3 regions of the Pseudoalteromonas sp. Angola-7 genome follow, and region 3 is predicted to be linked to each of the others. Evidence: predicted binding sites of a transcription regulator. Region 3 holds the regulator's gene; each other region holds the start of a gene.
What was found. Region 3 encodes sigma-54, which starts transcription at its own class of promoters, with help from an activator protein. Its sites were predicted from a motif close to GTTGGCACGNNNNTNGNNT; they were not measured.

Region 1: a site for sigma-54 is predicted at 1,469-1,487, ahead of PSH50_RS20200 (PspA/IM30 family protein). Genes of this name have one in related genera too.
Region 2: a site for sigma-54 is predicted at 2,484-2,502, ahead of PSH50_RS18470 (TorF family putative porin). Genes of this name have one in related genera too.

What each region holds. Positions count from the first base shown of each region.
Region 1 is NZ_JAQREL010000022.1:41,705-45,978, reverse strand. Features, by position in the region: gene PSH50_RS20210 (MarC family protein) at 1-211, shown strand, start outside; gene dusA (tRNA dihydrouridine(20/20a) synthase DusA) at 293-1,282, shown strand; gene PSH50_RS20200 (PspA/IM30 family protein) at 1,528-2,220, shown strand; gene PSH50_RS20195 (PspC domain-containing protein) at 2,231-2,437, shown strand; gene PSH50_RS20190 (hypothetical protein) at 2,447-2,773, shown strand; gene PSH50_RS20185 (copper chaperone PCu(A)C) at 2,853-3,365, shown strand; gene PSH50_RS20180 (DUF2333 family protein) at 3,374-4,274, shown strand, end outside.
Region 2 is NZ_JAQREL010000017.1:101,518-105,791, forward strand. Features, by position in the region: gene PSH50_RS18465 (M1 family aminopeptidase) at 1-1,434, shown strand, start outside; gene PSH50_RS18470 (TorF family putative porin) at 1,699-2,385, opposite strand; gene PSH50_RS18475 (hypothetical protein) at 2,663-3,826, opposite strand; gene PSH50_RS18480 (AsmA family protein) at 4,138-4,274, shown strand, end outside.
Region 3 is NZ_JAQREL010000003.1:421,056-425,329, forward strand. Features, by position in the region: gene lptB (LPS export ABC transporter ATP-binding protein) at 1-661, shown strand, start outside; gene PSH50_RS06800 (RNA polymerase factor sigma-54) at 731-2,230, shown strand; gene hpf (ribosome hibernation promoting factor) at 2,258-2,545, shown strand; gene PSH50_RS06810 (PTS sugar transporter subunit IIA) at 2,550-3,002, shown strand; gene rapZ (RNase adapter RapZ) at 3,022-3,867, shown strand; gene PSH50_RS06820 (HPr family phosphocarrier protein) at 3,908-4,180, shown strand.

The sequences.
Region 1 (4,274 bases), on a different contig from region 3:
GGTTGAGCAAGTTACTACATCGTCGATGATGTTGGTTGTATTAGTTGTTGTGCTTGTGCTGTTGTTACTCGCAAATCATGTGCATAAATTAATAGGCGACAGTGGCGCAAGTATTATAAGTAGAATCATGGGGTTAATTTTAAGCTCTGTGGCAGTTACAAATATACTCAACGGTATCGCGCATTATTTTGGTTTACAAATATACAGCTAACATTGATGCTAATCAGGCTTTTGTGTAAAATACAGCGCCTTTTTATGGGCGCATTTACTTATAATCCCCGAGGCTTTTACATTGCAAAAACGCACATTAGATAATCCAACGTTAAACAGACGTTTTTCTGTTGCACCCATGCTTGATTGGACTGATCGTCATTGTCGCACTTTTCATCGTAAGATGAGTAAGCACGCTGTTTTATACACTGAGATGATCACCACGGGGGCGATTTTATTTGGTCGCGGCGATTACCTACACTTTAATCAGCACGAGGGGCCGGTTGCTTTGCAGCTGGGGGGTTCTGATCCCGAGGCGCTAGCAAAGTGTGCAAAGCTTGCTGGTGAGCGCGGTTACGATGAGATTAACTTAAATGTAGGCTGCCCTTCAGATAGAGTACAAAACGGGCGCTTTGGTGCATGCCTAATGGCCGAGCCTGAGCTGGTTGCACAGTGTGTTGCGGCAATGAAAAGCGAAGTTAGTATTCCTGTTACGGTAAAAACACGCATCGGTATTGATGAGCAAGACTCGTATGAGTTTTTATGCGCATTAATTGAAGCCAGCCATAAAGTTGGCTGTGATGACTTTATTATTCATGCCCGTAAAGCGTGGTTAAATGGTTTAAGCCCTAAAGAAAATCGTGAAGTACCGCCTCTTGATTACCCACGCGTTTACCAACTAAAAAAAGACTACCCACAGCTCGATTTAAGCATTAATGGCGGCGTTAAAACAATTGAAGAAAGCCTAGCGCATTTAGCGCATATAGACGGCGTTATGATTGGTCGCGAAGCATATAGTAATCCATTTATGCTTAATGAGGTGGATGAAAAGATTTACGGTGAGGTGGCTAATACTCAGACTCGTCACGATGTGGTGCGCGCTATGTATGATTACATAGAAGAAGAAATGCGTTTAGGTGCTAACTTTTGGCATATAGCACGCCATATGCTGGGGATTTTTCAGGGGCAGCCAGGGGCGCGCGGATTTAGACGTCACCTTTCAGAAAATGGTCACGGTAAACAGGCTGATTTGTCGGTAATGGATAAAGCATTAAGTTTTGTGCCTGAGTAATACTTAAGCGCTGAGCAGTTATAAAAAAACCACTTTTTAAAGTGGTTTTTTTATAACTAAAATTTAGTCAAAAGATAAATAAATTAGTGATTTTCGCTTATTAACATTCAGTTTTTAGTCAGTTTAAAATAACTTATTAGCTGTCTAACTGATTGAATTTAAATGCTTATAAATAACTTTTTGTTACTTGGCATAACTCTTGGAATCTTGTTGTTGTTATCAATTAAAAACAACAGGACAAAACAATGAGTATATTTAATCGCGTAAATGATGTTATCCAATCCAATATTGCTGCCATGCTGGATAAAGCAGAAGATCCAGAAAAACTCCTCAACCTTATGCTAAGTGAAATGCAAGAAGCGCTTAACGAATGTAGAAGCACAGCCGCAGCCTTACTGTGCGAAGAAAAAACGCTTAAACGCCAAATTGCACAAAAACAAAAAGACTTAACTTTGTGGCAAACAAAAGCTGAGCTGGCAGTTGCTAAAAACCGTGACGATTTAGCCAAGTCTGCGTTAGTAGAAAAACAGCGAGTAGATGAGCAAATTGCAGCAAAAAACACTCAGCTAAATACTCTAAAGGAGTCGATAGAGAAAATCACGGCAGATTGTGAGCGTTTACAGCAAAAAATGGCGCAAGCTAAAAGCAAACAAGCACAATTAATAAAACGCCACGATATTGTTGCTGCACGTGAAAAAGTGAACATGCAATTACACAGCGACAACGTCGCAAATGCTTTGTCTCGCTTTGAAATGATAGAGCAAAAAGTGGAAGGCATAGAAGCACAGGTTGATGCTTATGAACTTACAAATACAGCGCAATCAACCGCTGAGCAAATTGAGTCTTTAGTTAAAAATGAAAAAATAGATGCAGAGCTGGCTCGTTTAAAAGCCAGTGTTAAGCAAAGTAATACCAATACAACTGCGCCAAGCGCTTAAGGAGTAGAGTATGAGTAACTTTAAAACACAGCGTAGTTGGTACAAAGATTCACTGAATAAAAAAATATCGGGCGTATGCAGTGGGTTAGCGCGTCGCCTTGATTTTCCAGTGTGGTCAACACGCTTAGTAACAATTTTATTATTTATAAGTTTTCCGTTTGCAGTAGCGCTTGGTTATTTGATTGCTCACTGCTGCCTTGAAGAGCGTGCGTATTAGGAGAGGGATATGAAAACCTTAGCAATATGTGTTGTCGTATATGTGTTACTTTTTACTGATACTGTGTCGCTAATACATTTTGATTCATGGCAGTTTCCACTGTGGATTGCAGATATGAGCTGGGTAGGACTGGAGCTGGCTGGTGTATTAGTCGCTATTATTGCAGTGGTAGCCGTAATGGCTTTAGTGACCATGGGGTTAATAGGCGCCGGGATTGTCGCGCTGGTTGGCACCATTTTGGCACTGTTATTTGGTTCAGTGATGATAGCCTGGCCATTATTATTTGTAGCTGTACTGTGCTGGTTGGTGCTCGATAACAAAAAAGTAACCTCTTAAGCCTTAATTTAACTGACTATTATTAGTTAACTATGTTAAATTTAAAGTGAAATTTTATGCTTTCACAAGGAATAAAGCGATGATGAAGCAGTGCTTTTTTATGGCCTCGGCGTTAATGATTAATGTGTTTTCGTCATCGGTTGCTGCACATGCTGGGCACAGCCACGATACAGACGAAGCTAAGCTTGAAGTAAGCCATGCACAAGTAAGGGCGTTTTTGCCTGGTAGTAAGTCGAGTGTTGGCTATTTAACAATTTCTAACCACGGTGGTGGTGTTGCTAAATTAACTAAAGCAACCATCGAAGGTTTAGGGCGTGTAGAAGTACATGAGCACAAACATGTCAATGGCATGATGAAAATGCAACAGGTTAAAGCCGTTACTATTAAGGGTCATGAAAGCCTAAGCTTTGAGCCTGGTGGTTACCATTTAATGGTATTTGATCCACAAGAGCCACTAAAAGTAGGGCAAGAACGTAAACTCACGCTATATTTTAGTGACGGTAACCGCTTGTTTACTAATGCCCAAGTGGTTTCGCTTGAAGCGCAAGCTGCGCATTCAAAGCCATCTAAAAAACAACACGCTCATCACTAGGAGGATAAATGTCGCAACATAAAGGAAAAATAGCTGGTGCCTTGGTGGTACTACTTATTATTTTTTACGCTATTGCAGTTTATTGGAGCATTGAGCCGGCACGTTTTAACGTAGTAACTAATGCAAAAGAAACCGCGCAAGCACGCAGCGAAAAAATGGTAACAGGCTATACAACCACCTCAACGCTTATTACCGTTGCTAGCACATTACTTGATAAGCAAGGTGGGTATTTATCAAACGATGTAATGCCGCCAAGTGTGATAATGGATGACATGCCTGCGTGGGAATATGGCGCGCTTGAAATGGTGCGTGATTTAGCGCTATCAATGCGTAAAGACTTTAGCCGTTCACAGTCGCAATCTACCGAACATGAAGCCCTTAAAAAAGCGCAGCCACAATTTAATATTAGCTCTGAGGCTTGGGCATGGCCAAGTGCCGAGGGAGAGTACCAAAAGGGAATAGACTATCTTCTTGTGTACCGCTCACAAATTGCTAACGAGCATGAGCGCGATAGCCAATTTTATTCACGTGCAGACAATCTACGTAGCTGGTTAAAAGAAGCCGAAAAGCGCTTAGGCAGTTTAAGTCAGCGTTTAAGTGCAAGTGTTGGCCAGGACAAAGTAAATACCGATTTAGCCGGTAATTCTTCAAACACGCAAGCGACCTACACACCACTTCAGCAGCAAGTAAGAACGTCGTGGTGGGAAATAGACGACGTGTTTTACGAGTCGCGCGGTGCAACGTGGGCGTTATTACACTTTTTACAAGCAGTTGAGTATGACTTTGCTGATGTATTAGAAAAGAAAAATGCGCGTGTAAGCTTACAGCAAATCATACGTGAGCTTGAGGCAACACAAGAAACCGTGTGGAGCCCAATTATATTAAACGGGAATGGTTTTGGCTTTGTGG
Region 2 (4,274 bases), on a different contig from region 3:
GATAGAGGCTCTGATACTCAACTCGTGCATAACGGTACATTTGTAAATAATAGAGAATTATTACCAAATTTTGGTTATCAAAAGTATTTTCAAATTGCGGATAAGTATGAGCGCCGTAAGCACGATTTACCCGAGCTTGAACGTGCACATAAACTAGAAGACAGCCGCTATTATACGCAAAATGAGTTTGGGCCTGCTAATGGCTTTATAAACTACAAGGCAACAGTAACCACCGATGAGTCACAATTTGCTATTACACCCGGTTATTTAAAAAGTGAAAGTGTAAAAGACGGAAGACGTACTTTTGTTTATAAAATGGATGCCCCTATTTTAAACTTTTATTCTGTGCTTTCGGCAGAGCTTGAAAGTAAAAAGGTTGAGCACAACGGTGTAAATATTGAGGTGTACTACCACAAAGATCATGCATGGAATGTTGACCGTATGATTGAGTCGGTACAAGACTCAATAGATTACTACACGCAAGCCTTTGGGCCATATCAGCATAAGCAGTTACGTATTATTGAGTTTCCTAAGTATCGCTCATTTGCGCAAAGTTTTGCCAATACGGTACCTTACTCAGAAAGTATTGGCTTTATTACAGACTTAAGAGATGAGAGTAAAGTTGACCTACCTTACTATGTAACCGCACATGAAGTTGCACACCAATGGTGGGGGCATCAAGTATCTGGGGCTAATGTAGAGGGCAGTGCCGTTATTTCTGAATCGCTCTCCCAATACAGTGCGCTTATGGTGCTAAAAAAACGCTTTGGCGCCGAGAAGCTACGTAAATTTTTAAAGTACGAGTTAGATAGATACTTAATGGGCCGCACAGGCGAAGCTTTTGAAGAAATGCCGCTGTATAAAACGCAGTCTCAACAATATCTTCATTACAATAAAGGCTCAGTTGCGATGATGGCGATTTATGACCGATTAGGGGAAGAGCGCTTAAATGCAGCACTTAAAGCGTTTTTGAATGAGTTTAAATACCAATCAACCCCATACCCAACTACGCTTGATTTACTTAGCTATTTAAAACAAGACGCAACGCAAGCGGAGCAACGTTTTATTGATGATCAGTTTAAATATATAACGCTTTATGAGCTTGAAATGAAAGCAGTGTCGGTTACAGATGATGTTGATAGCGAAGGTTTTTACACCGTAACATTGAGCGTTGAAGCAACTAAGCAGCATGCCGATGGACAAGGTGAAGAAACCGAGCAACCACTCGATGAGCTAATTGATATTGCATTATTTAGCGATGATCCTGAAAACCTTCTCGCTGAAGACTTTGTGATTTACTCGCAAAAGCATCAAATAGTCTCTGGTACTAATACTATTGAGCTAAAAGTAAAAGAAAAGCCAGTGTACGCGGGGGTAGACCCGTACATTAAGCTTGTAGATAAAGACAGTAAAAACAACCTAGCTAAGTTTTAACGATTAGCTTAAAGGCCGCATTTAATGCGGCCTTTTTTGTTTTAGCGAATTACTAATATCAATGCGCAATAAAGCTTAATAAAGCGAATTAGCATATTGGTAATAAGAGGTAATAGCAGCGAGGAGCTCGGCGGTTAACTGAAGTGGGTTTTATAGTAAGGTGCTTTAGTCGCTAAAATTAAAAGGCGCTGTGAGTATTTAGGTGCCCTAAACGAGAAAAGGGCCAAAAGGCCCTTAGTGTTGCAGCAAGTAACACATTTTGTTTTAAAGCGTAAAGTCTACAGCGTAGCCTACGTAAACTTTAACATCTGACTCATCCATGTCGGTGTCAGATACGCCAAAAGTAAAACCATCTTTTGATACAGAGATACCGTAATCAATAATATTATCATCGCCTATAAAGTCGCCAGAGTAGTGACCTAAGTGTAGCGCAACCTCAGTACCATTGCTGCCAACAGCAAAGCTGTAATCGGCATTTAGGTATAATGAATCGCCAAAGTCGGTGCCATCGCCATCTGCCGCTGAAGTGGCAAGGATTGCAGCGCCAAAGGTGAAACCTTCTGCGCTGATGCTACCGTAAATTTCAGAGAAATCAGCATCTGCCTCAGAAGCTGCATCTGGGTAAGCGTAATAAATGTAACCTACATCGTAGCTAAATGTGTCGTTAATATCGCCACCAAAACCCGCGTAAACATCAAGCTCGTAAGTCATTTCATCGGCCCATGAAGCATTTGATGCCCAAGTACCTACATAAAAGCCTGACTCGTCAGCGTAATCAATACCGCCAGAAATAGCAGCATCGCCCCCAGTTTGCTCTTGACCACGCCATAAGTAGTTAGACGTAGCCGCTGCGTTTGCTGTTACTTCTGCATGTACGGCTGTTGATGTTAAAGATGTAGCACCTAATAAAGCTATTGCGCTAATTGCGATGGTTTTTTTTAGTTTTAGCATGTCCATTTCCCGTTATATGATTTTTATCGCCTAGGCTTTTATTCTCTTATTGGCAACCCTTTGACTGGCGGTGTTTTATTGTTTAACTGGGAATGCAATTGCACTGTATGTGCCAGCTTAAAATAATTTCTATAAAACTGTTTTTTTACTTTTATAAAACAATATGTTGAGAAGTTTTAGAAGAGGGAATGATTGAGGAGGTTAATTAAAAAACGCACACTGCTGGTGCATAAATTAACCTAACTGCACCAGAAAAATACAGTTAGGTTAGGTAAATTTAGCCAAATATAGTGCGCATAAGACTAATTGTTTCGTTTACTCCGCGGCCTTTTTGTACTTCGCTAATAATAGAGTCGCGTTTGCTACGAATATGCTCGGGAATGTCATCGGCTGCAAGTGCACGGTCTACAAGTATTTCGGCTGACTCTTTACCTCTACGCTGTGGTTTTCCTGCACTTGTTGTGCTGCGTTTAGGTTTATTTAATAGCTTAATATAATTTGAGTTGTCGGCCGTACTGGCATCTGCATAGTAAAAAAAGCATGGTAATAATGCTTTTATACTAACTAGTTGCTCTTCTAGTTCATTGCTGCCATTAGCCATTTTAAACCACGACATAGCATGAATGCTTTGTACTATATCTTGCCAGTAGCGCTCAAAGTCGCGATTGTTTAATTTTGTAATACCTAAAGCTGCGCATAATGCATCAAGACGGCTATTACTAATTGGCGTAAATACATCTGGGCGGCGCATTGCTAATAAACGTGTAGCAGGGGCAAGGGTTGGTTTTTCATCGCTACCGTTAAAGGCAAGTAAATAAGCAACAACAAACTGTTGGTAATCAGCTTCGCTCACATCACCTTCAAGCGGGATGTTAGCAAGTGCATCGTCAAACGCGCCAGGCAAGTCGGCTAGCATTTGATGAAAACCCTTTGCACTTTTTGTTGATGCGAACCATTCAACATCAAAGTTATAGGTGCTTGGGTCGAGCGTGGCAGTGTGTTTACCACTAAATGCCAGTAAATCCTCTGGGATCATATCTTTTAGTGCTTGCTCACGAATGCTGTGCAAATACGTGGTAAGGCGAAGCTGTTCGTCCAGTGCAATAAGTTTTTTATGTTGCTCTACAAACATACTAATAACAGGCCAAGGTGCTACACGTAGTGTTTTAAGCTGTAAAAAGCTAATTGCTGAGGTTAGCTGGTCGTGCAGCTTTTTTAAAACTGGCAGTTGTTGTGGCTCTAGTAAATCGTAATTTATACGGTCTTTACTTGCACTTAGCAGCTCATAACACCAGCCTAAGAAATCCTCTGGGTGGTTTTCTACTTTCACGGCCATTAGGTTTAGGCTTAGTTCTGAAGCTTGCTTCAAGATGTTTTGGTAAATTTGACTTTCTTGTTCGCCTAGCGCCATTTTTGACGGTGAAATTAGCAGTTTTTTCATGCCTTGTAGAGTCTCCGAGTAGATACATTTTTTAGCTGCTTTATTTTAGCGCAAATACGCCAATAGCAACAGGGCCGTGCATCATACCTAACAATTCAAGGGATGCAATGTTGTAGGGTTTAATACTTGGTTAGATTTAAACTTGATGAGCTTTACTTTTAGTCACCAATTTCGCAACGTTTACTTTTAAGCATAAATTCATTTCAAATTAAATAAATTACAATAAAGTGGTTTTTTGTCACAACGACAATGATTTTAAAGCTAACACTCGCTATGATAAGAACATTATTTGCACGTTTGAAAGGATGATCATGAAGACCTTACTCAAAATTGTTGGTGTAATACTCTTACTTTGTATTGCGTTAATTATTGCCGCTCCGTTTTTAATCCCAACCGATACTATTTTTAATAAAGTATCTGAGCAGGTTGAAAAAACAACAGGGCGCAC
Region 3 (4,274 bases):
AGGCCTTGAGGTAGAAGCCGGCAGCATTGTTGGCTTATTGGGCCCTAATGGCGCAGGTAAAACCACCACCTTTTACATGATTGTAGGGTTAGTACCTAGCGACAAAGGTAAAATTTCTATTGATGATAACGACATTACGTTATTGCCTATGCACAGCCGCGCACGCTTAGGCATTGGCTATTTGCCGCAAGAGTCATCAATATTTAGAAAGCTGACAGTTTATCAAAACTTAATGGCTATTTTAGAAACGCGTAAAGAGCTCAATAAAGCCGCACGTGAAGAAACGCTTAACAACTTACTTGATGAATTTAGTATCCAGCATATTCGCGATAGCCAAGGTATGGCGCTTTCTGGTGGTGAACGCCGCCGTGTAGAAATTGCCAGAGCACTGGCAGCAAACCCTAAATTTATTTTATTGGATGAGCCTTTTGCTGGTGTTGATCCGATTTCAGTGTTAGATATAAAGAAAATAATAGAACATCTTAAAAACCGTGGCATTGGCGTATTAATTACCGATCACAATGTAAGAGAAACCCTTGATGTTTGTGAAAAAGCCTACATTGTTTCTCATGGGGAGCTAATTGCATCTGGCACCCCAGAACACGTATTAAATGACAAAACTGTACGCGATGTTTATTTAGGCGAGCAATTTAGGCTGTAACATTTAAGCCACACCTACAAGCATCTGCTAATATTAATTATAACAACACAAAAGGATTGTTAGAGATACATGAGGCAATCATTACAGCTGCGCATGGGCCAGCAACTTACAATGACTCCACAATTGCAACAAGCGATTCGCTTGCTGCAGCTCAGTACATTGGATCTCCAGCAAGAAATACAAGAAGCACTTGATAGCAACCCGCTATTAGAAGTAGAAGAGCAAGATTACACGGAAGAGTCGGCTGGAAAAAATGAACAAAAAGCAGATACGGATGATGTAACCGTAAGCGCATCGGCTGACGATACAACCAGCGAGTACGAGCAAGACAGTGGCGAAGCTTTAAATAAAGACACCGTTAGCGATGATATGGCAATGGATGTAACTTGGGATGAGTACATGAGCGCAGCCCCTGCTGCATCCTCAGGCCCAATGCCGGAAGATGAGTCTATTTATCAAGGTGCCTCTACTGAAACGCTACATGAGTATCTAATGTGGCAGCTTCAGCTTACTCCCTTTAGCCCCACTGACGAAGCCATTGCTATTGCCATTGTAGAAGCTGTAGATGACTCGGGTATTTTAACGCTAAGTTGCGAAGAGATTTTAGAGAGCTTTAACCAAGAAAACGATGACGAAGTTGAAGTTGAACTTGATGAAATAGAAGCCGTTTTAAAGCGTATTCAGTTATTTGACCCTGTAGGTATAGCCGCGCGCAGTTTACAAGAGTGCTTGTGTATTCAGCTAAACCAGTTTGATAAAGACACCCCTTTTATAGAACAAACTAAAATGATCTTAACCGATCACATTGATCTATTAGCGGCACGCGACTATCGTACATTAATGAAAAAGACTAAGCTTAAAGAAGACGAGCTTAAAGAGGTCATGACCCTAATACATACCCTCAACCCAAAACCTGCAGATACAATAGTAAGGGAAGAGTCGGAGTATGTAATACCGGATGTGTCGGTTAAAAAAATAAAAGGCCGCTGGGTGGTAGAGCTAAACCCAGATAGCATGCCAAAAATACGCGTAAATAGTCAGTACGCGGCTATGTCACGTACCGTAAAATCAAGTGGTGATAGCCAATTTATTCGCTCTCACTTACAAGAAGCTAAATGGTTTATAAAAAGCCTTGAAAGCAGAAACGACACGCTGCTCAAAGTAACAAACTGTATTGTAAAACAGCAACAGGCATTTTTTGAACATGGCCCCGAAGCCATGAAGCCAATGGTTTTAAACGATGTTGCTGAAATGGTAGAAATGCATGAATCGACAATTTCGCGTGTTACCACGCAAAAATATATGCATACGCCACGTGGTATTTTTGAGCTTAAGTATTTTTTCTCAAGCCACGTAAGCACTGAAAACGGCGGAGAGTGTTCATCAACCGCAATACGTGCCCTAATTAAAAAGCTAATTGCCGCGGAAAACTCAGCTAAACCATTGAGTGATAGTAAAATTGCGGATATATTGGCAGAGCAAGGAATTAAAGTAGCTAGACGCACAATAGCAAAATACCGTGAATCGCTAGCTATTCCACCGTCAAATCAGAGAAAGAGTTTGATATAAGACGTAAAAAACAAAGAGGAAATGCTTATGCAACTAAACCTAACTGGTCGTCACGTAGAAGTAACTGATTCACTTAGAGACTATGTAAATAATAAATTTGCAAAGCTAGAAAGGCACTCAGATCATATTAGCAATGTGCATGTCATTCTCGATGTAGAAAAACTCAACCAAAAAGCAGAAGCGACTATTCATGTAAGTGGCGCAGATTTATTTGCCTCAACAGAGCACCAAGATATGTATGCCGCTATAGACTCGTTGATTGACAAGCTCGATCGTCAAGTCATAAAACATAAAGAGAAGCTTGCTAGACACTAATATTATGAAATTAAGTACATTAGTATGCCAGGACTGCAGCAAAGCTGCGGTCCTTTTTAGTAGTAAAAAAAGAATTTTAGAGTTTATCAGTGAGCTAGCTCATGAAAAGCTCCCCTACTTACCACAACAAGATATTCTTAATGCGCTGGCAAGCAGAGAAAAGCTAGGCAGTACTGGTATTGGCCGAGGTATCGCCATTCCTCATGGCAGAATGGGTGGCGTAGAAGAGCCGCTGGCTTTAGTACTTGTTAGCGACACCCCTGTTAACTTTGATGCTATTGATAACTGCCCTGTTGATATTTTTGTTGCACTCATCGTACCAGATGGCGATAACCAACAGCACCTAAAGACTCTGGCAACCATAGCTGATAAACTGAGCAACAAAGAATTTTGTAAACAGCTGCGTAGTGCTAAAACCGATGCAGAGCTGTATCAAGTAATTGTTGATCAATCGTAGTAAATACTAAGGGCTATAAATGGAGTTAATTATCATAAGCGGCCGTTCTGGTTCAGGTAAGTCGGTTGCTTTACGCGTGGTTGAAGATTTAGGCTATTATTGCGTAGATAATATTCCGGTCAACTTACTGCCCTCTTTAGTGCGAAGTGTTTCAGATAACTATGACAAAATAGCCGTTAGTATAGATGTTCGTAATATCCCCAAAGAACAAGACGAATTTAACGATATTCTCGAGTACCTTCCTGACTTTGCTAAACCCACACTGTTTTATTTAGATAGTGATGATCAAACACTGATCAAACGTTTTTCAGAAACACGCAGATTACACCCTTTATCCATCGATTCGCTGCCGCTTGATTTAGCAATAAAAAAAGAAAAAGAGCTGCTTGATGTACTCGTAACGCGCGCTGACTTTATGCTTGATACTACCGATTTAAGTGTGCACCAATTAGCAGAGTCAATTCGCGAAAAAATACTGGGTAAAAAAGATAAGCAACTTATTGTAACGTTTGAATCGTTTGGCTTTAAACACGGCATACCTAAAGAAGCTGATTATGTTTTTGATGCTCGCTTTTTGCCAAACCCCCACTGGGAGCCTGAACTTAAACCGCTTACGGGCCTTGATCAACCAGTAAAAGATTTTTTGGCAAATCACAGCATAGTGCAAAAATTCACTTGGCAAATTCAAACCTTTGTACAAACTTGGTTGCCACACTTAGAGCGTAATAACCGTAGTTACCTCACTATTGCAATAGGCTGCACTGGTGGTCAACACCGCTCGGTTTATTTAGCGCAAGCCATTGGTGAGAGCTTTGCTATGACGCATCCGAATGTCAAAATTCGTCATCGTGAGCAAGAAAAGTAACCTTAAAATAATAACCTGTTCAGTTTAGGTATAGTAATTTATGCGCTGTGAAGACACATTTTTAATAAAAAATAAATTAGGCTTACACGCCAGAGCGGCAACGGTCCTTGCGCAATTAGCTGTGCAGTTTGATGCTAAAATCACCTTACACCAAGATGATAAAGAAGCCGCAGGCGACAGCGTATTAGCTTTAATGCTACTTGAAAGCAGTAAAGGTAAAGAAGTTAAAGTAGTCTGTGAAGGCCCTGATTCAGAGCAAGCTTTGCATGCGGTTGGGCAATTAATTGCACAACGATTTAACGAGCAAGAATAATTTAAAGCACCATAGCCTTATAAGTTAAAGTCTTATCAGGCTGAACTATAAAGATTTAGTAAGTTAGGGTATTCCGACTCGCCTAATTTAGTGC